One region of the Marinococcus salis genome, then DNA from elsewhere that is predicted to be linked to it. Evidence: predicted binding sites of a transcription regulator. Region 1 holds the regulator's gene; each other region holds the start of a gene.
What was found. Region 1 encodes LexA, which represses DNA repair genes until DNA is damaged. Its sites were predicted from a motif close to CGAACATATGTTCG; they were not measured.
Positions count from the first base shown of each region.

Region 2: a site for LexA is predicted at 8,016-8,029, ahead of ACTTK6_RS08675 (YolD-like family protein). Genes of this name have one in related genera too.
Region 3: a site for LexA is predicted at 6,844-6,857, ahead of recA (recombinase RecA). Genes of this name have one in related genera too.

Region 1 is NZ_JBQOJB010000002.1:138,154-147,761, reverse strand. It holds gene ACTTK6_RS02505 (hypothetical protein) at 103-405, shown strand; gene ACTTK6_RS02500 (hypothetical protein) at 546-788, shown strand; gene ACTTK6_RS02495 (hypothetical protein) at 929-1,222, shown strand; gene ACTTK6_RS02490 (hypothetical protein) at 1,259-1,585, shown strand; gene ACTTK6_RS02485 (hypothetical protein) at 1,752-2,051, shown strand; gene ACTTK6_RS02480 (hypothetical protein) at 2,160-2,384, shown strand; gene ACTTK6_RS02475 (hypothetical protein) at 2,514-2,831, shown strand; gene lexA (transcriptional repressor LexA) at 2,880-3,506, opposite strand; gene ACTTK6_RS02465 (hypothetical protein) at 3,666-3,908, shown strand; gene ACTTK6_RS02460 (YneB family resolvase-like protein) at 3,936-4,595, shown strand; gene ACTTK6_RS02455 (DUF896 domain-containing protein) at 4,664-4,903, shown strand; gene tkt (transketolase) at 5,086-7,074, shown strand; gene ACTTK6_RS02445 (YneF family protein) at 7,274-7,498, shown strand; gene ACTTK6_RS02440 (ABC transporter transmembrane domain-containing protein) at 7,561-9,312, shown strand; gene ACTTK6_RS02435 (ABC transporter ATP-binding protein) at 9,312-9,608, shown strand, end outside.
Region 2 is NZ_JBQOJB010000007.1:110,759-120,366, forward strand. It holds gene ACTTK6_RS08635 (copper resistance D family protein) at 1-170, opposite strand, end outside; gene ACTTK6_RS08640 (copper resistance protein CopC) at 167-727, opposite strand; gene ACTTK6_RS08645 (BglG family transcription antiterminator) at 889-2,820, opposite strand; gene ACTTK6_RS08650 (PTS sugar transporter subunit IIB) at 3,049-3,360, shown strand; gene celB (PTS cellobiose transporter subunit IIC) at 3,373-4,692, shown strand; gene ACTTK6_RS08660 (PTS lactose/cellobiose transporter subunit IIA) at 4,714-5,019, shown strand; gene ACTTK6_RS08665 (glycoside hydrolase family 1 protein) at 5,110-6,540, shown strand; gene ACTTK6_RS08670 (6-phospho-beta-glucosidase) at 6,613-7,941, shown strand; gene ACTTK6_RS08675 (YolD-like family protein) at 8,060-8,401, shown strand; gene ACTTK6_RS08680 (DUF3995 domain-containing protein) at 8,470-8,766, shown strand; gene aroA (3-phosphoshikimate 1-carboxyvinyltransferase) at 8,844-9,608, shown strand, end outside.
Region 3 is NZ_JBQOJB010000004.1:18,638-28,245, forward strand. It holds gene miaB (tRNA (N6-isopentenyl adenosine(37)-C2)-methylthiotransferase MiaB) at 1-565, opposite strand, end outside; gene ACTTK6_RS04970 (ABC-ATPase domain-containing protein) at 663-2,408, opposite strand; gene ACTTK6_RS04975 (stage V sporulation protein S) at 2,473-2,733, opposite strand; gene ACTTK6_RS04980 (TIGR00282 family metallophosphoesterase) at 2,835-3,632, opposite strand; gene rny (ribonuclease Y) at 3,696-5,258, opposite strand; gene recA (recombinase RecA) at 5,603-6,688, opposite strand; gene ACTTK6_RS04995 (DEAD/DEAH box helicase) at 6,940-8,547, opposite strand; gene ACTTK6_RS05000 (competence/damage-inducible protein A) at 8,531-9,608, opposite strand, start outside.

The DNA.
Region 1 (9,608 bases):
TCTAGTTGATGGTTTTAAACCGGCATCCAGGTGTAATAGCATAGTAGGAAGCGAGAAAAATGATGGACCGGCAGCACCTATTAGAGTGAAGGGGCGACAAACATGAAACAGGAAACGCAGGAAATTAACGAAATTATATTGGACGAATCGGCACTGCAGTTTGAATCGGCATACTTGTATCTGGAAACATCTGATCCCGATCGAATCGGAGAAAGTGCCTGGACAATCGCCATTTATAATGTCGAGCAGCAATTTTCCGAGGAATTTACCGGCCGAGACAGCATCAGCATCCGGATCAAAACTGAAGAAGCTGAGTACCAGGGGCTCGTTCAATTTAAGAATATCGAAGGCAGCGATAAGAAGCACTGCCACCTGGACGGCCTTGACGAACTGGTGCAGGTGTAACTTATGCCTGGAACGAGGGCGGCAGCTGGGGCTGCCGTTCGTTTTTTATATAGCTGGCCTCCCGATGGACGTTTAATACGCGTAAAATAGGGGATTATAGCTGTGAAAAGAGGATCGATGATTGGAAAGGAGAGAAAAACATGAGTCCAAGAAAAGAAGCGATGGCCCAGCTGGCCGGAAGAGTGGAACGCGGAGAAATTGGAGCGGAATGGTCGCCGGTGGATGAAATCGAGCAGGATCGTTTCCAGGAGCTTGTCGAGCACGGCTACGTCACGTACGCCGACGCTTCCGGGGAAAAGGAAGAGGCGGTCTACAGCGGCATTGCCATCACAAAAGAAGGCCGGGAGCTGTTTGAAGAATATAAGCGCCAGGTAGATGAATAACATGAACGTATCCGGCGGACGGTGTTAAACCACCCGCCTTTTTTCATAGACGCTGGTGAACGCGAAGAAATTTGAAGATTGAACCACCGCCTGGCACGGGAATGGAAGCAGACAGAAACCATAAAACCCAGGAGGATGCGATGCCGACATTAACGCTGGAATCTATTAAAACAGTTACTACAAATGAAGTAATTCATATAAACGATGGCAAGCTCTACGCAGGAGAAGGACCGTTGGAGCGCTGGACAGTGTCCATTATGGACTGTGAAAACAAAGAATTTTTCTATCAGGCATTCAACAGCGCTTCTCCCGCGCTGGATTTGTTTTTCCGGACCGGGGAAGGCTTTCATTTTGGCGGCCAGGTGTACATCACCCGGGCGGATGAGGAAAATATAGAGCTTGAAGGAAGCAGCGCGCTTCAGGAACAGTCTTAATTCCTTCATTAAAAATCGGATCTAAGGAGGATGACTATGCCACAGGAACCGGATTTTTCCCGGGAAGGCTGGAAAGGCTACCGGGTACGCCCGCTCCATTTTGCCGGTGAATCGCTCGAAGTGTATCACGAAACAGAACTGGCTCTGCTCGTCCAGGTGACTACCTCGGCGATGGCAGCAGAAGCAAGTTTAAAGGAAGAAAACGTGCCGGAATGGTTATGGGAGATCGGTATCGATTATCTGACCAGCAAACAGCCGGAGGAAAGAAAACGTCTGGTAATAACTGTGCAGGACGTCACGGACGGCGAAGTAAACAAAGCGTATGAGAATTTACTACGGGATTTTGAAGCACCCTCGATCTGAGAGGGTGCTTTTTGCTTCTATTATATAGAAGAAACAAGGGGGAGCACTGGCAGAAAGAGCCGCAGGAGGAGCTTTTCGCTCGCGGACAGGGAAATTCTTTCAGAAAAAACGGGCAGGTGGCTTCTCGAACGGAAAAAACTGTGGTATAAATAAGTGGAGGGGGTGGATGACAGTGGCTTTAGTGGAATTCAAATGCAGAACGCAGCCGCAGGTGACGTACAGCAGTGACGGTCATGAAATTCATTACAAGGTGATTGAATACGCCGACGGCTATGAAGTGGTGCTTCATTCGATGAGTGATTTTCAGCCGGCCGATGAAAAACTGCTGTTTCATCAGGGAAGTCAGGTCATTCACGCCAAAGAGCATACTTACGTATTAGACACCTGTGATTGTGTATACAGCGGGGAGTCCGATGAAACGATCGATCACTCGATCTGTCACAAACCATATTCTAAATCCATGTAGCGGTTAAACGGAGCTTTCCTTCCCGGGAGGCTCTTTTTTGTGGTAGACGCTTGCGCGCATACAGGCTCATATTTGTAATCATTCCGGAAAAGAGAAAGGGGCATACACATGCTGCATTTTGAAAAAAAGGACCTGCACAATTTAAACCACGCGGAGGCGCCGTACGTCTCCATTTACCAGTACGGAAAAACGGATATCAGCAGCCATCCCTCCGACAGCAGCCGCGTGGGACTGTCCAAGCAGGGTATGATGAAGCTGGTGAACTACTGGATCCAGGAAGGCAACCTTGATGATAACGACAAACAGCAGATTAAAGAATGGCTTGACGAGTAACCTCCGGAAGGCGCGGCAGTGAAATTTCGGGTTTAGCAGGAAGGGCGCCGGGAAAAGGAATCACAATTCACCAATCGAAAAACGAGCTTCGGGCACAGCTCAGTGCTGAAGTCGTTAAAGGGGGGAATCGTGATGGCACGCCTGCTTGACTTTTACCAGGGACCGTATGAAGGGAGCCCGGGAGAGTCGGAACATTTCAATGGACCGGTGCTCCACATTTTTGAGCGCGGCCAGCTGCTGCTGTCGATGCAGATTACGGCAGAAGCGCTCCAGAAAAATGAGCTCAGCGTAGACATGATGACGGTGTATGAGTGGCTCTGGCACCGGGGGCTTGAATTTATTGAACGGGAAAACATTACGGCAGCCACGGTGGTAATAATAACCGACCGGGATATCGAAAAGGATGAAATCATTACGGATTACCGGACGCTTGCTTTTCGGAGATAGAACAAAACAGGGCGCCTGCATTCAGTGCAGGCGCCCTGTTTTATGGGATTAAAAGATGGTGCGGAAAACGCCGGTGACTCTGCCGAGTATCGTACAGTTTTCTAAAATAATTGGATCCATGGTGGCATTTTCAGGCTGCAGCCGGATAAAGTTTTCTTCTTTATAGAACCGCTTAACCGTCGCTTCCATTTCGTCTGTCATTGCAACAATGATATCGCCATTATCTGCGGTCTGCTGTTTTTGGACAACGACAAGGTCCCCGTCAAAAATCCCGGCTTCAATCATGCTGTCACCCTGGATGGTAAGCATGTAGACCTGCTCCTCATCGGTCACCATCCGCTCCGGAAGAGGAATGTATTCTTCAACATTTTCCACCGCAGTAATAGGCTCCCCGGCCGTGACTTTACCGATGACCGGAACATACACGGCTTTGCTTTCGTGAATCGGCTCGCTGCCCTGTTCTTCAAGCTCAAGTACTTCAATCGCCCGTGGCTTTGTCGGGTCGCGGCGGATTAGATTTTTGTTTTCAAGGCGGGCGAGGTGCCCGTGAACCGTGGAACTCGAAGCGAGTCCGACAGCTTCCCCGATCTCCCGTACCGAAGGCGGATAGCCTTTTTCTTTTACTTCTTCTTTTATATAATCAAGAATTTGCTGCTGGCGCTTGGATAGCTTCATCTCCGCACCTCCTTTTGAGGAATTTTTCTGAATAAAGTATAGCATGAGGGGAACAAAAACGCAAACACCCGTTCTAATATTTTTGTTGACGGGAACAGGCATTCTGGTATACTGGATGAATATAAGAACATACATTCTCATTCAGGGGGGAACGCACACATGAATAAACTAAAAACTTTTACTTCCACGGACTGGACCATGCTTGCCTTGTTTGCATTTGCGCTTATGTTTCTGGTATATTCAGCGGACGCTTCAATCACTCCGGAAACGCTGGACGGCACGGATACAGACCGGCCGGCAGAAATCGTCCATGAAGAACAGCATCCGGTTTTAAAAGACAGGTTAGTCTACCAGGAAGAGCCGTGGGAACGGACAGTGACATTTGACGCTCCCGAACAGTAAAACCCGAACGGAAAGGACCGCAAAGACATGAAAACATGCATTATCTATGCCCGGGTAAGTACGGAAAAAGAAGAACAGCAGTCCTCGCTTGCCAGGCAGCAGGAAGAGCTGGAGGCTCTTGCGGCCGCGAATGGCTGGGCTGTGCAGCAGGTCATTACCGAACAGGAAAGCAGCTATTCGGTGGAACGGGACGGGCTTCTCCGCGTGTTTGAGCTTCTTGATGATACCGAAGCGGATACGCTGTTAATCACGGACGATACGCGGCTTGGACGTGGAAATGCCAAAATCGCCGTGCTTCACGAACTGCAGAAACGGGGGACGTTCATCTATACGGTAAAAGAGGACGGAGAGCTCGAAATTGCGGATACTGACCATATGATTATGGATATTTTGTCCATCGTCGAAGAACACCAGCGCCGGCTGCATAATTTCAAAATTAAGCGGGGGATGCAGCGGGCGGTGGAAAACGGCTATCATCCGGAGGAAAACTTCGGACTGAACCGGAGCGGCGGGCGAAAGAAAAAAGAAGTGCCCATTGAAGAAATTGTTAAACTGAAGCAGCGGGAGCTGACGTTTAAAGATATTGCCTCTACGCTCCGCGGCCTCGGCTACGATATTTCCAAAGCGACGGTGCACCGCCGTTATAAAGAACACGAAAAGCAGGCGGCGGAAACAGAGCAGCAGTGATTTATTTGCGGGAGCGCCAGGTTTTTAATATAATGAATAAGGAACGCACAATTTAAGGGAGGCAACTTATGCTTTCGAAAGAAAAAATTGACCGCATTAATGAGTTGGCCAAACGTCAGAAATCGACAGGGCTGACAGCGGAAGAAGAAGAGGAACAGCACGCGCTGCGCCAAGAATATTTAAGCAAATTCCGTTCTTCATTCAAAAACCAGCTCGAAAACGTCAAAGTGGTGGACGAAGAAGGCACGGATGTCACTCCGAACAAGCTTGAACGTGTGAAACGACGGAACCGCAGCTTCCGGCATTAAGAAAAGGAGGCCTGGTCTTGAAAAAGAGCAGGCCTTTTGATTTTGTTCTTTCTCCGCTAACCCGCTTGTGTAATCGTTTTAAAACCTTTATCATAAAAACGTACATGTACACGGAACCCCCTGCTGAGCCACTTGAGTGGCACGGGTTTCCATAAAAATACATACTGTGGAGGGACATATGCATGGCAATTAGCACAGAACAATTAGCAATCAACACGATCCGGACGTTGTCCATCGAAAGCATCGAAAAAGCCCAGTCGGGCCACCCGGGGCTTCCGATGGGCGCCGCGCCGATGGCATACGCACTCTGGACCAAATCCATGAACCATAATCCGGGCAACCCGTCCTGGTTTAACCGTGACCGCTTCGTGCTGTCGGCCGGCCACGGATCGATGCTTCTATACAGCATGCTGCACTTGAGCGGCTACGACCTGTCGCTCGACGAACTCAAGCACTTCCGCCAGTGGGGAAGCAAAACACCGGGGCATCCGGAATACGGCCACACCCCGGGCGTGGAAGCAACGACCGGCCCGCTCGGGCAGGGACTGGCCATGGGCACCGGCATGGCGATGGCCGAACGCCACCTGGCGGCCAAGTACAACACGGACGATCACGCCGTGGTGGACCATTTCACGTACGTGCTCTGCGGCGACGGCGACCTGATGGAGGGCGTGTCCTCCGAATCGGCGTCGCTGGCCGGCCACCTGCAGCTTGGCAACCTGGTGGTGCTGTATGACTCCAACGACGTGTCGCTCGACGGCGCCCTGAACCAGTCGTTTTCGGAAAACGTGCTGCAGCGCTACGAGGCGTACGGCTGGCATACCATCCTGATCGAAGACGGCAACGACGTGGCGGCCCTCGAGGCAGCGATTGAAGAAGCCAAGCAGTCCCCGAAACCGTCCATGATCGAAGTGAAAACCGTGATCGGGTACGGGGCGCCGAACAAAGGCGGCACGAACGCGGCCCACGGCGCGCCGATCGGCGATGAGGAATACAACCTGGTGAAAGAAGCCTACCAGTGGGACTACGACGCGTTCCATGTCCCGCCGGAAGTGACCGAGCTGTTTGCGGAAGTGAAAGCCTCCGGCGCGAAAGCGGAACAGGAATGGAACGAGCTGTTCGCCTCCTACAAAGAGGCCAATCCGGAACTGGGCAGCGAACTCGAGCAGGCGATCGCCGGCGGGCTCCCGGACGGATGGGACGCGAAGCTGCCGGTCTTCACCGATGAAAAAGCAGCGACCCGGGCTGCGTCGGGCGATGTGCTGCAGGAAGTAGCGGCCGCGGTGCCGTCCCTGTTCGGCGGATCGGCGGACCTGGCCGGCTCCAACAAAACGCTGATCAAAGCGGAGAACGATTTCAGCCGCTACGACTACACCGGGCGCAACATCTGGTTCGGCGTCCGGGAATTCGCGATGGCCGCCGCCGTGAACGGCATCCAGCTGCACGGCGGTTTGAAGCCCTTCGGCTCGACGTTTCTCGTGTTCTCCGATTACCTGCGGCCGGCCCTGCGCCTGAGCGCGCTCATGGAGCTTCCGCTCACGCACGTGTTCACCCACGACAGCATCGCGGTCGGCGAAGACGGCCCGACCCACGAGCCGGTGGAACAGCTGGCCGCGCTCCGGGCAATTCCGAACCTGAACGTGATCCGGCCGGCGGACGGCAACGAAACGGTCGCGGCCTGGCGCGTGGCGATGGAGAGCGAAACCACGCCAACGGCGCTGGTGCTGACCCGCCAGGGCGTGCCAACGCTCGAAGACACGAAGGACAAAGCGGTGGAAGGCGTGCGCCAGGGAGCGTACGTGATCGGCGAACAGGCCGAGCACCCGGACCTGCTGCTCGTCGCTTCCGGCTCCGAGGTGTCGCTCGCGGTGGACGCGAAAGCCCGGCTGCAGGACGACGGCTGGACGGTGAATGTCGTCAGCATGCCGAACTTCCACGCCTTCGACCATCAGTCCGAGGACTACCGCCGCTCGGTGCTGCCGGACGGCGTGCCGGCGATGGCCGTGGAAATGGGCTCCTCCTTCGGCTGGTACAAGTACGTCGGCGCCGAGGGCGCCGTGTACGGTATTGACCGCTTCGGGGCGTCCGCGCCGGGCGGGGAAGTCGTGGAAAAGTACGGCTTCACCCCCGACAAGGTGGCCGAAGCAGCCAGACAGCTGATCAAAAAATAGCAGTGTTTGTGGAGAAAGCAGCCTGCGGGCTGCTTTCTCCTATTTTTAACCGAAAGAAAAACAGAGGAGCAGGCGCGGGGACTTTCGAATCGATGCTTTCTTTACCTAAAAGAATGCGTTATAATAAACAAGGTCTGTTTAGAGACGCTAACAACACACACATATATGTTAGGTATTCGGGAAAGGGGTAAGAAGACACATGGGCTGGCTATGGTTAACAATTATCGGCATTGTCATTTTACTGGTTGGTATAGCCATCGGTTTCTTTATCGCAAGAAAAACGATGATGAACTACTTGAAAAAAAATCCTCCTATTAATGAACAAATGCTGCGCGTCATGATGATGCAGATGGGGCAGAATCCGTCCCAGAAGAAGATCAACCAAATGATGAAAGCAATGCAGCGACAACAAGATAAGAAATAACGATCAGCACCCTTCTAGCTTCTGGAGGGTGCTTTTTTATCCATAGAGAGGAGGACAACCGGATGCGCGCTTTTTGGGATTTACGCTGGTTTTTCTGGCAGGAGCGGTTCAAGTACAGCTTTGGGATCCTGCTGCTTATTATTGTAGCGCTGCTGTCGCTTCTGCCGCCGTATGTGGTCGGAGTAGTGGTGGATGCCATTGAGCAGAACCGCCTGACCACGGACATGCTTGCCGGCTGGATGGGAGCGATGATGGCGGCAGGAATATGCATGTACGTTCTCCGGTACGTATGGCGCATTATGATTTTTGGTTCCTCGCTTCATCTCGGGCGCACGCTTCGTTACAATCTGTATCAGCACTTTACACGGATGAGCAGTGATTTTTTCGGACGGAAGCGGACCGGGGATTTGATGGCGCACGCGACCAATGATATTACCGCGGTGCAGATGATGGCCGGCCAGGGGGTTTTAACGATTGTGGATTCGCTCGTCATGGGAGGATTCGTGGTACTGGCGATGGCGGTTGGGATCAGCTGGCAGCTGACGCTGATCACGCTTTTGCCGATGCCGCTGATGGCGCTTTTGACGAGCTGGTACGGCCACCTGCTGCATCAGCGGTTTGGTGACGCCCAGCAGTCCTTTTCCCAGTTGAACAACCGGACGCAGGAGAGCATTTCCGGGGTGAAAGTGACGAAAACGTTCGGCTACGAACAAGAAGATATTCAGGCTTTTGACGAGCAGTCGCGGGACGTCGTGGATAAAAACGAGCGGGTGGCCCGGATTGACGCCCTGTTTGACCCGACCATCACACTTATTATCGGGGTGTGTTACCTGCTTGCGATTGGCTTTGGGGCCGGATATGTAACCGATGGGACCATCACGATCGGCCAGCTGACGACGTTCAGTGTTTATTTGGGCATGCTGATTTGGCCGATGCTTGCGTTCGGGTGGTTTTTTAATATTATTGAACGCGGCCACGCCTCGTATGACCGTATTCGGCAGCTGATGGCCGAGCGGACGGATATTACCGACCAAAAGGCCGGGGTGAAGGACGTACCGGCCGGGGCGGTGCAGATAGACATAGACGAGTTTTATTACCCGCGGTCGGAAACGAGGGCGCTTCACGGCATCCGTGCGTCGGTGCAGCCGGGAGAGACGATCGGAATCGTCGGGCGGACCGGCGCCGGAAAAACCACGCTTTTACGGCTGCTTCTGCGGGAGCTGAAAAGCGGGGACGGGGCCATTACAATCGGGGGAGTGCCGGCGGAAGCCTATTATCTGGATACGTACCGCCTGGCGTTTGGAAACGTGCCCCAGGAGCACTTTTTATTTTCGATGACGCTTGCGGACAATATCGCCTTTTCTAACCCTGAAGCCACCCAGCAGGACATTCAGCGCGCGGCGGGCCTTGCAGCCATTCATGACGATATCGTGGCGCTTCCCCAGGGCTATGCGACAGCGGTTGGAGAGCGCGGGGTCACGCTTTCCGGGGGGCAGAAGCAGCGCATTTCGATTGCGCGGGCGCTTCTTCAAAACCCGGAAATCCTTATCCTGGATGACGCCCTTTCCGCCGTGGACGCAACTACCGAGCAGCAGATTCTCGAAGCGCTGAAACGGGAGCGGGAGGGCAAAACGACCTTTATCGTGACGCACCGCATGAGCACGGTGAAAGAAGCGGACGCGGTATGGGTGCTGAAAAACGGTACCATCGTCGAAAACGGCTCCCACCAGGCCCTGATGGAAGCCCGGGGCATTTATGCAGAAATGGTGAAACGCGAAGAGCTAAAGGCTCAGGTGGAAAGGGGGGACCGCTGATGCTGCATGAGGATAAAGTATTAACCAAACAGGAGCAGCGGGCGATCGTCAAGCGGCTGTTAAAGTACGCAGCTGTACACAAATGGCTGCTGGCGTCGGCCTGTACGTTTCTAGTGATCGGCGTTGGAGCGGAGCTTCTCAGCCCGTATCTCGTGAAGGTGTTCATTGACAGCTACGTGACCCCGGGCGTGTTCCCCGCGGGCGAATTGACGTGGCTGGCGTCGGTATTTGCGGCAGCTACCGTTCTTTCTGCGGTGATGGTGTACTTTCACACCTACTGGTTTCAGCGGATTGCC
Region 2 (9,608 bases), on a different contig from region 1:
GCGATAGGCACAAAAGAAACGACAGGAAGCAGGGCTGCGGCAACCGCCGGAACGAAAAATGGAATAGAAAGAGCCGGCCGGTGCGTTGCAGGGATAAGCTGAAGCACAAGCGTACCGGCGAGCACAGCAAAAAACAAATACTGCAGAGCGTTACCTGCTGCAAGAATCATGTCCGGCGCTTAAGGCGGAACAGGAATAGGGCCACAATGGCGACTACGAGACCGAGGCCGATTACTCCAATGGTTATGCCGAACCCGGAGCCGGCTTCTTCTTCATTAATGGCACTTTCGGTTTCACCGTCGGCGTTTTCCTCCGCTCCTTCCGCGTTGTTTTCAGAAGAGGAGGCATCATCAGAGGTGGCCGTTTCTTCTTCGGATGCTTCTTCTACAGTAAAGGAAGAGCTGTCCTCCATAATGTGGCCGTCTTCGCTGACAATATCAAAAGATGCTTCGTATTCTCCCGCATCGAGCGGATCTTCCATGGTCACATTCAATTGGTCTTCGGGCTCGATGAAAACGTCAGCAGTTTCCACATCATTTCCTTCTGCGTCTTTGACCGTGACTCCGTTGTAGTCTTCAATAGGGCCGTCAAAATAAAACGTGATTTCTTCCGGTGCTTCCACGGTGGCTCCTTCTTCAGGCTCGGAGCTTTCGAGGTGTGTATGGGCATCGGCCACTGCAGGAGAGAGCAGAAAGCCGGCGGCTAGGCAGGCAATTAATCGGCGCATAAATTTTCCTCCTTTTATATAAACGAGACCGTGATTATTAACTTCTTCTCCCTTTATACCAAAGAATAAGTTCGAAAAGGAGAAAAAGATGTGAATAATTTACGAAAATCGTTTTTCAGGCAGAAAAAAAGCAGGGCAAGGAATTTCTTTGCCTGCACAATTCAGGAGGAGGAAAGAAGTTGCAAAAATCCTTCGGCCGTTTCTGCTTTTAACAGTCGCTGGATTAACTTGGGCTGTTCAATAACCCGGCCCAGCAGCTCATACATTTCCTGCAGGTCTTCGGTGCTGTCTTTTTTTACATTCAGCAGGCAGACAAGCTGGACGGGACGCTCACCCCAGCGGACAGGTTTGTCGAGCGTGCAGAAGGCTAAAAAGGTTTCTTCGGTCTTTGGCGTAACTGGATGAGGGATGGCCACAAGATTCCCGAAGGCTGTCGGAGCCACGTTTTCCCGCTCAAGAACAGAATCAAGAAAACCATCATCAATTAAATTCCGCTCATCCAGCTCCCGTTCGAAAAATTGGAGTATTTGCTCTGTGGTGGAAAATGATTGATGCAAAAAGACGAGTGATTCCCGTAAATACATACGGATGGCGGGTTCTTTGGAAATAAACCCTTCAATAATACGAAGATCCGTTTCGCTTAAAATCGTATTGACCTGAAGCACGGGCACCGGCAGGTCATCATAAATGGGGACCGAGCTGATGATGACGTCGATATGATCAAAATCCATCTCCCGCAGACGGTAATATTCTGTCGTCCCCTGAATGTGAAGCCGCCTGCCGAATGTTGCCTGAAGCCGGTAGTAGAGGAGTTGGGCGCTTCCCCGGCCAGAGGCGCAGACGATCAGACAGCGTGCAGGAGCTGTTTCCATTTTACTGCGTTCCAGCGCGGCACCGATATGGAGGGCCAAATAGCCGATTTCGTTTTCATCAATACGAATATCGTAATGCTCTTCGAGAGCGATGCCGGCGATGACCCCGGCTTCAAAGGCGAGCGGGTAGCCAGCCTTAATATCAGCAAGCATCGGATTGCGCACATTCATATTGTAACGGAATCGGCTGATCGCAGGCTGCAGATGAAGGGCCAGGGCAATGACGAGCTCCTGGTCGTGCTGGAGTGTTAAATGCAGTTCCCTATCGATATGCTGGAGCAGAAAAGCGACCATTTTGTAGGTATCCGTATCAAGGGAATTTTTTACTGCTTCTGCTGTTCCTGCTTCATTGTCAAATAGACGGGTGCCAAGCAGATGAAGCGTAATATAGGCAATCTCTTCCTCCGGGAACGACACCTCCCAGGTTTGGTTGATTTCTGTGACCATATTTTTGGCTACCTGGTATTCACGCTTTTGCGTCAGTTCGTCAAATTCTGCGTGATACATCGATACGTAATACTCGTCCTGAATGCGCTGGTAGGCAATCAGGATATGGTTGAATAAATTGTGCAGGGCAATATCGGATAGGGATATATGCTGCATTTTTATCTGCTTTAAAATAATGCTCCAGATGCTTTTTCGTTCTTCTTCGGAAAGATGGAGAAACGGCAACGACTGGTCGTGGCGAGGCTGTTCGTTCTGGCGGTCAAAGATATACTCCACGATACAAAACCGCATGCGCATCTCGCTTCCTTGAAGATGGAGACCGTCATTGGCCGTCCGCTCCAGGGCAATACTGTAATTCTTTAAAATGTCCCGTACCTTTTTCAAATCGTTCTGCACGGTGGACCGGCTGACAAACATCTCATCGGCAAGCTCATCCAGCTTGATGAAGGAACTGGCAAGAAGAAGGCGCTGAATTAAATAAGAAACCCGTTCTTCGGGCAGACTGGGGAGAGCCCGGGAAGCAGGGGATGCCGGCTGCAGGCATTCCTTTACATAGGCCCGGAACTTGTCATTGTTGATGATTTTCAGCTGGTATCCCTTCCCTTTAACGGCTTCAATTTCTGCCCCGTGCGACTGAAGCGTTGTCTGAATTCCTTTGATGTCCTCCCGGATGGTCCGGCTTGACACCTGGTGCAAAGACGCCAGATAGCTTCCGGTCACCGGCACGCCGCTTGCGACTAATTCTCTTAAAATGCTGTTGCTGCGTGTAGTCATATCTCTTTAGCCCCCCTTAAGGTAACCATATATGTAAGCGCTGTAGAAATTTTCATTATCTACAGCGCACAAGTAGGGATACTATAAAAGTAGCACAAAAGAAGCAGGAAAGAAGTACAAATCATTTCCGCTTCCTAGCGGAAGAACCTTCCCTATCTATGAAAGCGCTCTTTTATTATATTGAATATATCAACCGCACATCATTTTATCTTAATTGGAGGAATATCAATGAATATTTTATTAGCATGCTCCGCCGGAATGTCGACAAGCCTTCTTGTTTCAAAAATGAAAGAAGCCGCTGATGAGCAGGGGGTTCAGGCAGAAATATGGGCAGCAGCCCAGGATAAAGCACCGGAAGAAATTAAAAAGGCTGATGTACTTTTGATCGGTCCGCAGATGCGCTTTATGAAGAAAAAATTCGGCAAGGTTGCCGACGAGCAGGGGATCCCGCTTGATATTATTGATGCCGTTGCTTACGGACGTGTAGACGGAAAAGCTGTACTTGATCACGCCATGAAGCTGTTAAACGAGCAAAAATAGGGAGGAAGACACATGAATCGTTTTATGGAGGTATTGGAAAATATTCTGATGCCGATCGCGGAGAAATTAAATAACAACCGTCATTTGACGGCTTTGCGCGACGGGTTTTTGATTGCCCTGCCGTTAATCATTTTTGGCTCTATTTTAGTTGTTATCGCTAATTTTCCTTTTCTGGACCAGCTGATTGGGGAAGACGCCTATGCAGCCTATCAGGCAGCGCTTGGCCCGGCGTCGGCATCCACGCTCAGTATTATGGGGCTTTTTGTTATCATCGGTATAGGGTATAAATTAACAGCTTCTTACGGCGTGGAAGCACTTTACGGCGGGGTTGTAGCCCTTGCTGGTTTTATCATACTAACACCGCAGACCTTCGAGGGTGTAGAAGGGGTTATACCAACATCCACCCTCGGAGCCGAAGGCATGTTTGTTGGCATACTGACCGCGTTCCTCGCGGCTGAGCTGTACCGCTACTTCGTACAAAAAAACTTGACGATTAAAATGCCGGCCGGGGTTCCGGAGGCAGTGTCAAGATCGTTCAGTGCGCTGATTCCTATCGCTCTGACCTTATCAGTTTTTCTCGCTATCCGTATTTTGTTCAGCCTTACCCCGTTTGATTCTGCCCAGAACTTTATTTATACCGTTTTGCAGGAGCCGTTAACCGCGCTTGGCAGCGGACTCCCGGCGACGATCATTGCTGTTCTGATGATCCAGATCTTCTGGTTTTTCGGCCTGCACGGGCAGATTCTGGTTAACTCTGTGTTCGACCCAATCTGGTATGCGCTGAATGAACAGAACTTGAGTGCCTTCCAGGCAGGAGAAGAACTGCCAAACGTGGTCACCAAACAGTTCATTGATACCTTTATTGTAGGGATGGGCGGTTCCGGGATGACGCTTGCGATTGTGCTCTGGCTGTTTATGCTCGCCCGCAGTAAACAGGCGAAACAGCTCGGCAAAGTCGGCGGCCCTCCAGGGTTCTTTAACGTCAATGAACCGATTATTTTCGGTCTGCCGATCATCATGAATCCGTTAATATTAATCCCGTGGCTGGTAGCTCCGGTCGTTATTGCAGTCATAACGTATGTAACGATGTCGATCGGCCTGGTGCCAAAGCCGGCAGGTATCATCGTTCCATGGACCACCCCGATTTTCTTAAGTGGATTTCTAGCTACTGGAAACGCCTGGCAGGGAGCTGTGCTGCAGCTGTTTAACCTGGCCGTGGTGTTTATCATCTGGTTCCCGTTCCTTCGGATTCTGGACCGCCAGTATTTCCGGAACGAAGTAGAAGCAGAAAAAGAAACGACAAATGCAGACAACAAGCAAAAAAGCGGTTAAATCAGGATAGGAGTGGAAACTATGGAAGCGTTAACAGAAACGGCGTTTCAAATTATATTATACGCTGGCAACGGCAAAGCAAACGCCATGGAAGCGATCCAGGAAGCAAAGGCCGGCAATTTCGACCGTGCAGAAGAACTGATCAAGGAAGCAGGGGAAGAGCTCGGGAAAGCACATTCCTACCAGACCAACCTGCTCACGAAAGAAGCAAGCGGTGAGGATTTTTCCGTCAACGTCATGCTGATTCACTCGCAGGATCATTTGATGACCTCCATGACGGTCCGAGACCTGGCGGAAGAGATTGTAGAAGTCTACCGTACGCGTTAAGTATCCTGGGGACCCGGCAGAAAGAGAAAAGCCGGGGCCCTGCTTTTTGTGATAAACATACAGGAACGATTATTCTAGGAGGTACTAACCATGGCAGAACAGTTCACGTTTCCAAAAGGATTCTGGTGGGGGGCGGCCACATCCGCCACGCAGATTGAAGGCGCCGCGAAGGAAGGCGGCAAAGGAAAGAATATTTGGGACCAGTGGTTTGACGAAGAGCCGAATCGCTTTTTTGACGGGGTGGGCCCTGGCACCACATCCGATTTTTATCATCAGTACAAGGACGACATCGCCCGGATGAAGAACATTCATTTTAATTCCTTTCGCCTGTCGATCTCCTGGTCCCGGCTGATCCCGGACGGCTCCGGAGAAGTGAATCAGGAAGCGGTCGACTTTTATAACAACGTTATCGACGAAATGATCGACAAGGGCGTAGAACCGTTTGTCTGTTTATATCATTTTGATATGCCGATGGCGATGCAGGAGATGGGCGGCTGGGAAAACAGAGCTGTAGCGGAACACTTTGGCCGTTACGCCAGCATCTGCTTTGATCTGTTCGGCGACCGGGTAAAAAAGTGGTTTACCCACAATGAACCGATTGTTCCGGTGGAGGGCGGCTACATGTACGACTTTCACTATCCTAACGTGGTCGACATGAAGCGGGCGGCCCAGGTGGGCTATCATACGCTTCTCTCTCACGTGTTTGCGGTGAAGGCTTTTCGTGAAAAAGACCGAACCGGCGGGGAAATCGGCGTTATTTTGAACCTGACGCCTTCCTATCCAAGAAGCAGCCATCCGGCAGATCTGAAGGCTTCCCGGATTGCCGATTTATTTTTTAACCGGAGCTTTCTCGATCCCACAGTGCTCGGGGAGTATCCTCAGGAGCTGATTGACCTGCTCGGAGAGCACGGAGTGCTTCCGGATACCGAGAGTGGAGACAAAGAACTGATTAAAGAGGGGAAAGTCGACCTGCTGGGTGTGAACTATTACCAGCCGCGCCGGGTCAAAGCGAAGGAAAACCTGCCGAACCCGGGTGCTCCGATACTACCCGAATGGTTTTTTGACCACTACGAAATGCCTGGCCGGAAAATGAACCCTTATCGTGGATGGGAGATTTATCCGAAGGGTGTATACGACATTATGATCAATCTCCGTGATAACTACGGAAATATTCCGTCGTTCATTTCTGAAAACGGGATGGGGGTCCAGGACGAGGCCCGTTTTATGGAAAACGGCATGATTCAGGACGAGGCCCGTTTTATGGAAAACGGCATGATTCAGGACGATTACCGTATTGAGTTCATCCAGGACCATCTTGAATGGCTGCACCGGGCCATCGAAGAAGGCGCTAACGCTAAAGGGTACCATCTCTGGTCGTTTATCGACAACTGGTCGTGGATGAATGCCTACAAAAACCGCTACGGCTATTTTTCCGTCAATATCGACACGCAGGAGCGTACGCCGAAAAAGAGTGCCTACTGGATCACTGATGTACACAAAAACAACGGATTTGAAAAATAGCATTACGGGCCGTCTGTCTATCCGCAGGCGGCCTGGTCTGTATAAAAACACGCAGAAAAAAGGAGCGAGACAATGAAGAAAGGTATTAAGATTGTAACGATCGGCGGGGGCTCGAGCTATACGCCTGAGCTCGTGGAGGGATTTATTAAAAGGCATCACGAACTGCCGGTGAAAGAGCTGTGGCTCGTGGATATTCCGGAAGGAAAAGAAAAGCTGGAGATCGTAGGAAAACTCGCCCAGCGTATGGCAGCTGAAGCGGGTATCGATATGACCGTGCACCTTTCCTACAGCCGGGAGGAAGCGCTGCCGGGCGCGGACTTTGTCACCACTCAGTTTCGGGTTGGCATGCTTGAAGCCCGGGCGAAGGATGAGCGGATCCCGCTTTCCTACGGCGTGATCGGCCAGGAGACGAACGGGCCGGGCGGGCTGTTTAAAGGACTGCGGACCATTCCAGTTATTATTGACATTGTGCATGACATCGAGCGGCTGTGCCCGGATGCGTGGCTTGTGAACTTTACGAATCCGGCTGGCATGGTGACAGAAGCGGTGCTGCGCTATACGAACCATGAACGCATTGTCGGCCTCTGCAACGTCCCGGTGGGAATGCAGATGGGAGTGGCTGAAGCGCTTGGAGTAGACGGCGACCGTGTACGTATTGATTTTGCCGGACTGAACCATATGGTTTACGGACTTAATATCTATCTCGATGGTAACGATATAAAGCAGCAGGCGCTCGAAGCAGTAGCGGATCCGGCGAACGTTTCCACCATGAAAAATATTGCGGCACTCGGGTGGGAGCCCGAATTTATCCGGGCTTTGCAGGTGCTGCCATGCCCGTATCACCGGTACTACTATAAAACAGAAGAAATGCTGGCCGAGGAACAGGCAGCTGCCGAGGAAACCGGCACCCGGGCTGAGGTCGTCCAGGGGGTGGAGGAGGAGCTGTTTGCCCTCTATGCTGATGAAACGCTCCGGACAAAGCCGGAGCAGCTGGAACAACGCGGCGGGGCCTATTACAGCGAAGCGGCCTGCAGCCTGATCAATTCAATCTATAATGACACCCGGGATATTCAGCCAGTCAATACGAGGAATCGTGGCGCTGTTGCCGGTATACCGGCGGAGTCAGCGGTGGAAATCAGCTCCGTTATTACCAAAGATGGCCCGAGGCCGATTGCTGTTGATGAGCTGCCGGTAGCTGTCCACGGACTGGTGCAGCAGATCAAATCGTTTGAACGGGTCGCTGCCGAAGCGGCGGTAACGGGAAATTACGAAACAGCTCTTCTGGCCATGACGATTAATCCTCTCGTTCCGTCTGATACAAAAGCAAAGCAGATACTTGATGACATGCTCGAAGCCCATCGGGAGCATCTGCCGCAGTTCTTTCAAAGCGAAAAGGTATGAAGCAGTGAAGGTCTCCTGAAGCGGGGGCCTTTTTTGTTAGAGAAAAGTTCCTGTTTTTAAAGATAAAGCACAAAAGAACAAATGTTCGTGTATACTGAAACAAAGGGAGGCGTTATGGATGAAAGAAAACAAGTTGACCCCGGGGTCGAATATGCGCTGGGAATCCAGCCGGATGATTCTGCCGGAACACCGGGAAATGTGGCTGCGCCATCAAAAAGAAGACCGGATGAAGTTCAGGCCCGTTTGGGATGAGCAGCAGCTTGAAGAGTTTTCCCGCCGTCTTCAGGACGCTCTGGTGTCCGGCTCGACAGTAACGCTTCACGTGTTTGACCCTTATGCGGAAATAAAAATGAGGGGAAAGATCCTCCATCTTGATGCATTAAATAAAACAATAAAAATGAAAGCAGGCGGGGGCATCCAGTATGTAGGCGTGCAGGACATTATGGATGTGGAAACGTAAAAGCACGTTTTTGAAATAGGCGTAAGGGAAAGGAAGACAAGAAAAGAAACCAAAAGGGAGCGAATGAAATGAAGGATAAAAAATTCAGCAGAATTTCCTTAACGTCTTCCCTGGGAGGCGTCGGACTGATTGCTGTATCTGTCATTGTGTCTGCCGTATTTTCTCTTCCCGACAACAGCCCCTTTGTGCCGTTATTTGGGTCGCTGCTGACGATTGGCATTCTGTTGCTTGCGCTCAGTGCATTCATGAGCATGATTGCTTTTTCGCGCCGGGAGCCGGGATGGATGAAGCTGAGCGGCTGGATTATTATGGCAGTGCTGCTGCTCTGGTTTATGGTCAGCCCGGCACTTACCGGTGTGGTGTAGATCTTCAAAAAACGCTGGTTGCGCACGGTACTGGTTCATGGTGTAATGTAGAAAAAGATGTAGAGGACGGATGCTTAATGAGTACACCAGATTTTCGGGCCCGCTCGCCGTGGGCCTCATTAACGGATGTAGACAAGGTGCACGTGTCTCCAGTTTCGCCCGGCTCGATTCAGACCTCTTTAACAGTGCCGGGCAGTAAAAGCTTTACAAACCGGGCGCTGATTATGGCAGCACTGGCAGAAGGCACGTCCACGCTGGCCGGAATTTTAAAAAGCGATGACTCGTACTGGTGCCTTGGCGCTCTGCGTGCGCTTGGCGTGAAATCCGAAGTGGACGGAGATACGGTCACCCTTCACGGATGCGGGGGCCGGTGGCCCGAGGAGGAAGCCGAGCTCTATATTGGCGCAGCCGGCACCACGGCCCGTTTTCTTCCAGGCCCGCTTGCAGCAGCCGGAAACGGCGTTTACAAGGTTGAAGCGAGCAAGCGAATGAGCGAACGACCAGTAGAGCCGTTGATGGAAGCCCTTGAGGAGCTCGGGGCAGACGTTCATTACATAGATAAAAAAGGATTCTATCCGCTTGAAATTCATGCGGGCGGGCTGCCTGGAAAAGAAGTAACCATTTCCGGTAAATTATCGAGCCAGTTTATCAGCGGCCTGCTGCTGACGGGCGCTTATACACAGGAAGGCCTGCGTATCCGAATCCCGGATTACATTGTGCAGCATGCCTACGTGCACATTACGCTCGATTTAATGAATCAGTTCGGCGTCCCGGTCACGTACAATGAGGATTTAACCGACATGCAGGTGCCGGCAAAGAATTTTCAAGGCCGGAGCATGGCG
Region 3 (9,608 bases), on a different contig from region 1:
CGAAAATCATGTCGATGTGCTGGTGCTTCTGCATGATGCGGTTCACGACGTTTTCCTCCTGCGACATACAGCCGCATACGCCGAGCATCAGCTCCGGCTTTTCGCGCTTGAGCGCCTTCAGGTGGCCGATCTCGCCGAACACTTTGTTTTCCGCGTTTTCACGGATCGCGCACGTGTTCAAAAAGATGAGATCGGCCTCTTCGGTGTCCTTTGTTTCGGCAAAGCCCATCTCTTCAAGGATGCCGGCCATGTTTTCGGTGTCGTGATAGTTCATCTGGCAGCCGTACGTGCGGATCAGGTACTTTTTGCCGTAGCCGATGCCGCGCATGTCCTCGGGTATGTCAAAGTCATAGTGCACCGAAGCGTCCTGCTTCGTCCGCTTGCGTCCTGCTTTATGGTCGGGCTGGTCGTTGATGACGATCGACCGGCCCCCGATTTTCATGTATTGCTTGCCGTCCTCGTTGCTTTCCACTTCGGCTTTGGAAAAATCAAAGTATTTTTCGTATGCCGGATCGACCGCCGGAGTCGTTTGTTCAGACGTATCCGTTTGCTTTTTATCAGTCACGGTGGTCTCTCCCTTCTCTATAGGTACGGGCGGACGTGCCGCCCGCAATTTTTTTATCGTCGCTTCATATTATAAGCCGAAAACCGGCAAAACTCAATCACCGTTCGACCCGGAGCGGACGGTAGCGGTTGATGGCCGCCGCGATTTCAAACCGGCGCGGGCGCGCAAAATCGCCCGGGTGCTGGTTTTTAAACGGCGACAGGCCGTCAAGCGACTGCTCGTCGATCGTCTGCTCGATGTAGTCGAGCACCTCCGGCAGCGGCGCCGGCTTTTGGAACTGCCTGCTCGCATGCCGGATGGCCTCGGCAATCGCATTCGTCTGGCTGCCGGTGATCAGCTGCTCGACCGCGCTCAGGTCGATGGTTTCCGTTCCGTACATCACCGTGTCGCGGCCCTTGCCGCTTACCTTTTCCTTTTTGCCTTTACGGGCGTCAAAGCGGTGGACCGCAATGCGGCGGCCCGTTAAGGCCCCAAAAGCTTCCCCGGCTTCCTTCGCCCGGTTGGTCGGGTGCTCCCCGGCAATCCGGCGCGCTTCTTCGGTCACGTCGTACGGCACGTACTCTTCAAGCATGATAACATAATCCGCCACGTCAAAATAATCTCCTGCTCCGCCGACGACAAGAATCGTGGAAATGCCTTCGTCGTCATAGAGGGCACGGACCTTATCAATAAACGGCGTGATCGGCTCCTTGCGCTTGGCCACAAGCGCCTGCATCCGGGCGTCACGGATCATAAAATTGGTCGCGCTCGTGTCTTCATCGATCAACAGCGTCCCGGCGCCCGCCTCGAGTCCCTCCATAATGTTCGCCGCCTGCGAGGTGCTGCCGCTCGCGTTTTCGGTCGTAAAAAAGGAGGTGTCCTTGTCGGCCGGAAGGTTCGCGATGAACGGGCTGATGTTGACCCCGGTGACCGAGCGGCCGTCTTCGGCACGCACCTTCACCGCGCCCGGGTCGGCAATCACAAATTCACGGCCGTCGCCGGCGCGGTGGTTGTACACGCCGCGCTCAATGGCTTCGAGGAGCGTGCTTTTGCCGTGGTAGCCGCCGCCGACAATAATCGTCACGCCCTTTGGCACCGCCATGCCGGTAACCGGCTTTCCGTGCGGAAGCTCAATCGTCACCTCGCGCTCCTTCGGCGATTGAAATGAGATTACATCTTTGCCGCTCATCGGGCGGTTGCTGACGCCGCTTGCACGCGGCAGCACCGAGCCGTTGGCCACAAATGCGATGCAGCCGTTGTCCTGCAGGTAGCGGCGCACCGCCTGCTGCTGGTCGGCGAGCTCGAGCTGGGCTGTCAGCTTTTGTTTGGAATGCTGCTGGACAGCGCGCTGTATCGCCTCCGGCAGCTGTTTGGTGAGCCGGTCGACCGCCTCCTGGCCCTGGATTGTGCGCCCTCGGGCCGGCAGGTGGATCGACAGCCGGATTTCAAGATGATCCTTCGACAGCTTCACGGCTGTCCGGTCGATCATTTCCTGGCCGGGGCCGTCGATAATGATGCCCGGCTTGCCCTTCTGCTTGTGGAGCTCCTCCTGCATGGCAAGGGCGAAAAAGTCGATGGCCGCCACCCGGCGCGCGTCGCTTTCTTCAACCTCCGGGCCGAGCTCGAGCGCTTTTCTCGAAAGTGTCACCCGGGCACGGGAGGGACTGGCAAACGGGTCCGCCTGCACGTGGTCCATGTGCAGCCGGAAGTCCGAAAACTCATGCGTGCCTTTAATATCGTTGTAGGCTTTGTAGCCCTTGCGGTCGATGCGTTTCAGCGTTTGAATCAATTGTTTCATTGGTATGCTCCTCTCATCGTATGCCGGCATACAAAAAGACGCCGCGGGGACGTCTCGTTGTACCACCGGCTGGTGATATGTATGGAATTGCCGGCAGCGCCCGGGCGCTGCCGGAGGCGGCGGGGGACGTTTACCTCGGCTCAATAATCAATTTTATCGCCGTACGTTCCTCGCCGTCAATTTCAATATCGGTAAAAGCGGGAATGCAGACCAGGTCAATGCCGCTCGGCGCCACAAACCCTCTGGCGATGGCTATCGCCTTGATGGACTGATTAATGGCGCCGGCTCCGATCGCCTGAATTTCCGCGGCTCCCTTTTCACGAATAACTCCGGCCAAGGCACCTGCGACAGAATTTGGAGTGGATTTAGCGGATACTTTTAATACTTCCATTTCTAGTACCTCCCTGCGTAGGATCAATGATAACGCCATTGTATTAGTCATAATTCATGAAAGAAGGGGCAGATTCCTGCTTTTTTCTAAATATTCTTTTTTTACTCGAAAAAAGGGTGGGCTTCGTCGATACGGATGCGTTCGATTGTGGTCGCTTTTCCGGTTTTCGGATCCGCTTTCACAAAGACTCCATTTAACTGTTCCCGCCCTTCGGCCACTTCAAACTTGGTAGGAAGATTTGTCTGAAACTTTCGTATGATGGCCTCGCGCTCCATGCCGAGAATGCCGTCGCTCGGCCCGGTCATTCCTGCGTCACACAGAAAGGCGGTCCCGCCGTCGAGAATCCGGTCGTCGGCCGTCTGTACGTGGGTGTGGGTCCCGACCACCGCGCTCACCCGTCCGCTTAAAAACCAGCCCATCGCCTGCTTTTCGCTCGTTGTTTCCGCGTGAAAGTCTACAAAGATGAAGCTCGTGCGCGCTGAGGCCTCTGTGACAAGCTCATCCGCCTTCTGGAACGGGTCGTCGTTCGGATTACCCATAAATGTGCGGCCGATCAGGTTGATCACCGCCACTTCCTGGTCATTGATGCGCAGGTACTTGATTCCCTCACCAGGCACGCCTGCCGGGTAGTTGGCCGGCCGGATCATCATCTCGGCGTCATCAATAAATTCGAAAATGTTTTTGTTGTCCCACGTATGGTTCCCCATCGTAATGACCTGCGCCCCAGCTTCGAGCAGCTGCTTGTAGATCTTTTCGGTAATGCCTTTGCCGTGCGCCGCGTTTTCGCCGTTCATGATCGTGACGGTTGGCTGGTACCTGCGCTTCAGGCGCGGCAGGTACTCCTCCACCATTTTCCGCCCCGGCGAACCGACGATGTCGCCAATAAATAAAAATTTCATGTCTGTGACTTCCTTTCTTCGCGTGTGTACGCATAAAAAAATAAAGCGGTGGCGATCACCGCTTTATTTCGCATAATCTACTGCCCGGGTTTCCCGTATCACCGTTACGCGGATATGGCCCGGATAATCCAGTTCACTTTCGATCCGTTTTGTGATATCTCTTGCCAGCTGCGGTGCCAGCTGATCGTCCACCACATCCGGTTTCACCATGATCCGTACCTCGCGTCCGGCTTGAATGGCGAAGGTTTTCTCGACCCCTTTGAAGGATTCCGAAATTTCTTCGAGCCGTTCCAGGCGGCGGATGTACGTTTCAAGCGTTTCCCTGCGTGCTCCCGGCCGTGCTGCGGACAGCGCGTCTGCGGCAGCGACGAGCGACGCAATCACCGAGGTGGCCTCGGTATCCCCGTGGTGGGAAGCAATACTGTTGATGACGACCTCGTGCTCTTTGTATTTCTTACCAAGCTCGACGCCGATTTCCACGTGGCTGCCTTCGACTTCATGATCGATGGCCTTCCCGAGGTCATGAAGCAGTCCGGCGCGGCGGGCCAGCTGTTCGTCCTCACCGAGCTCGGCGGCCATCAGCGCAGTCAAATGCGCGACTTCCATCGAATGCTTCAGCACATTCTGGCCGTAGCTTGTCCGGAAGTGAAGGCGTCCGAGAATCTTCATGAGATCCGGATGCAGCCCGTGAATACCCATTTCAAACGTTGCTTCCTCGCCGTATTCGCGGATAAATTCATCCACTTCCCGGCGTGCCTTTTCGACCATTTCTTCGATGCGTGCCGGATGAATGCGGCCGTCCTGCACGAGGCGTTCAAGCGCAATGCGCGCCACCTCGCGGCGAATCGGATCGAAACCGGAGAGAATGACAGCTTCCGGGGTATCATCAATGATAAGATCAATACCGGTTAACGTTTCAAGCGCCCGGATGTTGCGTCCTTCCCGGCCGATGATCCGCCCCTTCATTTCATCGTTTGGCAGGTTCACCACAGACACCGTCGTTTCGGCGACATGGTCAGCAGCACAGCGCTGCAGGGCCAGGGATAAAATATTCTTCGCTTTTTTGTTGGCTTCCTGTTTGGCTTCTTCTGTGCGTTCTTTGATCAGAAGCGCCGTTTCGTGTTCCATTTCCTGTTCGGTTTCGCGGCGGATCATCTCTCTCGCATCCTCCCGCGACATGCCGGAAACACGTTCAAGTTCCTCCTGCTGTTTGGCGAGAATCTCCTCCACTTTGCTGTTATTTTCCTCAACCTGTTGTTGTTTTTCGTAGAGAGACTCCTCTCTGCGCTCCAAGGATTCTTCCTTTTTGTCCAACGTCTCACTTTTTCGGTCAAGGGTCTCTTCTTTCTGCATCAAGCGGTTTTCTTGTTTTTGAACTTCATTTCTTCGTTCATTCAGAGTACTCTCTGCTTCTGCCCGAATTTGATGTGCTTCGTCTTTAGCTTCCAACCGCGATTCTTTTAAGATTGTCTCTGCCTGCCGCTCAGCTTCTTTCACAATCTGGCCGGCTTCGTGCTCGGCGCTTTTGAATTTCGCTTCGGCAATCGCTTTTCGGACAAAATATCCAATCAAACCAACTATCAATGCACCGATAACAAGCAAAATGGAGATGATTGCAGTGTTCATACATGTCACCTCCTCTTGCTATCTGATTGTTCACTTTCGGTTGTTGCGAAAGTTGCATTGATGATTCTTTTTCGTGTCCGCATTGTTCTGCTTGCGAATAAATACGCTCATCGAAGTGCGGAACAAAACAAACGTTCCACTTCTTTATTGTATCTTTACCGTAAGACGCTGTCAAGAAAGCTCAATGGCAGGAATCCCTGTTTTTATAGGGATTGACACCGCTTTCCTCCATCTCCCGCCCTCCGTTTGCTCCGTGCTGGCGGCACAAAGGCCGCAGATTTTTAACTCCCCGGCCGCTTTTTCCACACAAAAAGGCGCCGGAATCCCGGCGCCCTGGCAGTGCTTTAACGGTTCGTATCTGCTGTTTCTTCTTCTTCGGCAAGCAGGCTGGATTCATGCGGAGCTTCTGGTTCTTCCTCCGCCTCGTCCGGTTCGGCCTGAATGTCATCAAGCTTGTAGTGGTCGCGGATTTTCCGTTCAATCGCTGCGGCCGTGGCTTCATTTTCTTTCAGGAACTGCTTCGAGTTCTCCCGCCCCTGACCAAGGCGTTCGCCTTCATAGGAGTACCAGGCACCGCTCTTGAGCACAATATCGAGCTCGGCGCCGATATCAAGGATCGAGCCTTCCCGCGAGATGCCTTCGCCGTACATGATATCTACTTCTGCCTGGCGGAATGGCGGTGCTACTTTGTTTTTCACCACTTTGATTCTCGTTTTGTTACCGACCATTTCGTTGCCCTGCTTGAGGGTTTCCGCCCGGCGCACTTCAAGCCGCACCGAGGAGTAGAATTTCAGCGCACGGCCGCCGGGAGTCGTTTCCGGGCTGCCGAACATGACGCCGACTTTCTCACGGATCTGGTTGATAAACATCGCGATCGCGTTCGATTTACTGATCGCCCCGGAAAGCTTACGCAGTGCCTGGGACATTAAACGCGCCTGGAGGCCGACGTGGCTGTCGCCCATTTCGCCTTCAATTTCCGCTTTAGGTACGAGTGCTGCGACGGAATCAATAACGAGAATGTCAATGGCACCGCTTCGTACGAGGGCTTCAGCAATTTCAAGCGCCTGCTCGCCGGTGTCGGGCTGGGAAAGGATCAGTTCATCGATGTTGACGCCAAGCGCCCGCGCATAGCTCGGGTCGAGGGCGTGCTCCGCGTCGATAAATGCCGCCGTGCCGCCGTCGCGCTGGGCAGCGGCGATCGAATGCAGGGCAACTGTCGTTTTACCGGAGGATTCCGGCCCGTAAATTTCCACGACACGTCCGCGCGGATAACCGCCGACCCCGAGGGCAATATCTACGGCGAGGGCGCCGGAGGAAATGGTGGAAATGCGGCGGTCGGTCTGGTCTCCAAGTTTCATGATCGACCCTTTGCCAAACTGTTTTTCGATGCGGCTCAGTGCTTGATCCAATGCGGCTTTTCTTTCGCTCATCTTATCTCTCCTTCAAGGATATATACTATTAAACGGACACCCTCTTCCCCACGAAGAGCATATCCATACATGCCTGCTGTTATTCAGGAAGCGTCCCCGCTGTTTTCCTGCTTTCTATATTATATCTTTTTTTGTTCGATTTGCCAACAGATATGCGAACATTTATTCGTGTTTTATTTCCCGATTTCTCCATCAAAGGCACGAGGTTAAAAAAGCTCTTCAACGGCGGCTGCCGCTGAAGAGCGAACGGATTACTGGGACTGGCGCTGCGTGTTCCGGCTCGGACGGGCCGGGCGCGGCTTCGCCGGCTCGAGGTTCACGCGCGTGCCGTTGATGCGAGCGTGCCGAAGGGCTTCGTACACAAACGGAGCGCTGTCCTGAGGTACTTCCACAAAAGTAAACTTGTCAAAAATATCAATTTTGCCGATCGATTTGCCGGGAATGCCGACAGCGTTCGAAATTTCTTCGATTAATATTTTCGGCGTCATGTTCACATTGCGGCCGACATTGATAAAGAATCTTGTCATGCCGCGGGCGCCGCCGGTTTCACCAAAGCTGTAGCTTTCATCGGATTCGCCGACGGTGGAGGCGAAGTTCAGCTTCATTAATGCCCGGACGACGTCCTTCGGATCGTACTCGGTAAGCAGTTCCTCAGTGATGTCATTGAACAGACCAAGCTCCGACTCCTCTTCCATTTGGGAGGCAATCTGACGCTTCCATGCTTCCTGCTGCTTCTCCACCACTTCTTCGATGGTCGGCACCCGGTGCGACGGGATATACATCTTGATTTCCGACTCGATCGAACGCAGATGCTTCATTTCGCGCGGCGTTACAAGCGTCAGCGCTTCGCCTTTGCGTCCGGCTCTGCCTGTACGGCCGATGCGGTGCACGTAGCTTTCCGGGTCCTGCGGAATGTCGTAGTTGATCACGTGGGTGACGTTCTGTACGTCAATGCCGCGCGCCGCGACGTCTGTCGCCACCAGGAATTCAATCGACGCGTCGCGGAATTTCTTCATAACCGCATCGCGGTGCTGCTGGGTGAGGTCGCCGTGCAGGCCGTCTGCGAGGTAGCCTCTTGCCTGCAGAATTTCCGTCAGGTCGGCTACGCCCTTTTTCGTCCGGCAGAAAATAATGCCGAGGTCCGGGTCGCGTGCGTCAAGAATCCGGCAGAGAGAGTCCTGCTTGTTGCGCTCGAGCACTTTAAAGTACGACTGCTCGATGTTTGGTGCCGTCACTTCGCTTTTGTTGATGGAGACCGTGACCGGGTCCACCATATATTTTTTCGACAGCTTGCGGATTGCCGGCGGCATCGTCGCTGAAAACAGCAGCGTCTGCCGGTCGACGTTCACCTGTTTCAGGATCGCCTCAATGTCCTCCACAAAGCCCATGTCGAGCATTTCGTCCGCTTCGTCGAGCACGACGGTATTTACTTTGTCGAGGTGCAGCGTTTTGCGGCGCAGATGATCCTGCACCCGCCCCGGCGTACCAATCACAATCTGCACGCCCTGCTTGAGCGCTTTAATCTGGTGCCCGATCGACTGGCCCCCGTAAATCGGCAGCGAACGGACATTTAAATGCTTGGAGAGCTTCTGGATTTCCGAGGAAACCTGAATGGCAAGCTCGCGGGTCGGAGTAATGATAATCGACTGCACGTGCGGCTCTTCGGTTACCTTATTTAAAATCGGTATGCCAAACGCTGCTGTTTTACCGGTACCGGTTTGTGCCTGTCCGATCAAATCCTTCTGTTCAAGAGCATCGGGAATTGCTTTTTCCTGTACCGGGGACGGCTCTTCAAAGCCCATTTCCCGTACAGCCTGTTTAATTTCGTCTTTCATTTGAAAATCATTGAATGTTGTCATTTTCTACCACCTTTTCTTTCCATAACAATCGGCACCCTTCATATAAAGCCATAAAGCGGACACGATCCCTGGTGCCGGCGATGTGAATTTGCTTTGAGATCGTTCCGTGCGGACCGGACACCCCGATCCAGACAAGCCCGGGCTCTTTACCTTCATCGCAGTCCGGCCCGGCGACACCGGTAAATGAAATACCAATGTCGGTATTGAATTTTTCTTTCACCTTTTCGGCCATCGCTTCTGCACAGGCGGCACTCACGGCGCCATCTTGTTCGAGAAGCGGCCGGTCAATGCCAAGAATGTGCTGCTTGGCCGCTTTGGAATACGTCGTGACGGACCCCTGAAATACGCTTGACGCCCCCGGCACGTCCACGATGGATTTTGCAAACCAGCCGCCGGTCAGGCTTTCCGCTGAAGCGATCGTCTGGGAGCGCTCTTTCAGCACATTCACCGTATGGTTAAAGACCGAATCGTCATCGTAGCCGTAAAAATGCTCCCCGACGCGCCTTTGCACCTGTTCTTCCACGCCTGCGATCATCTGCAGCGCTTCATCTGCAGTCGCAGCCGCCGCCGTCAGCCGGAGCGTGACTTCCCCGTCCCCGGCCAGCGGAGCAATCGTCGGGTTCGTCTGGGCTTCAATCAAATCCTGCAGCTCCTCTTCAAGCGAGGATTCCCCGATGCCGTAAAAACGGAGCACCCGGGACGACACAAGCCTGCCGCTTCCGGCAAGTGCTGCCACGTAAGGCTCGACGTCATACTTGTACATGGACTTCATTTCCCGGGGAGGCCCCGGTATTAAAATGTAATGCGTGCCGCCTTCTTCAACCGCCATGCCGCACGCCATGCCGTTCTGGTTAAAAAATACCGTGCTGTTTTCAGCGTAGTGTGCCTGGCGCATATTGGACGCCGGCATCGCCCGGCCCGTCCGGTTGTAGTAATCTTTGATTTTTTGCGCTGACGCTTCGTGCACGAGCAGCTTCCGGCCGGTAAAGTCTGCTATCACGTCTTTGGTAATATCGTCCTGCGTCGGCCCCAGGCCGCCGGTCAGTATGACGATATCCGCC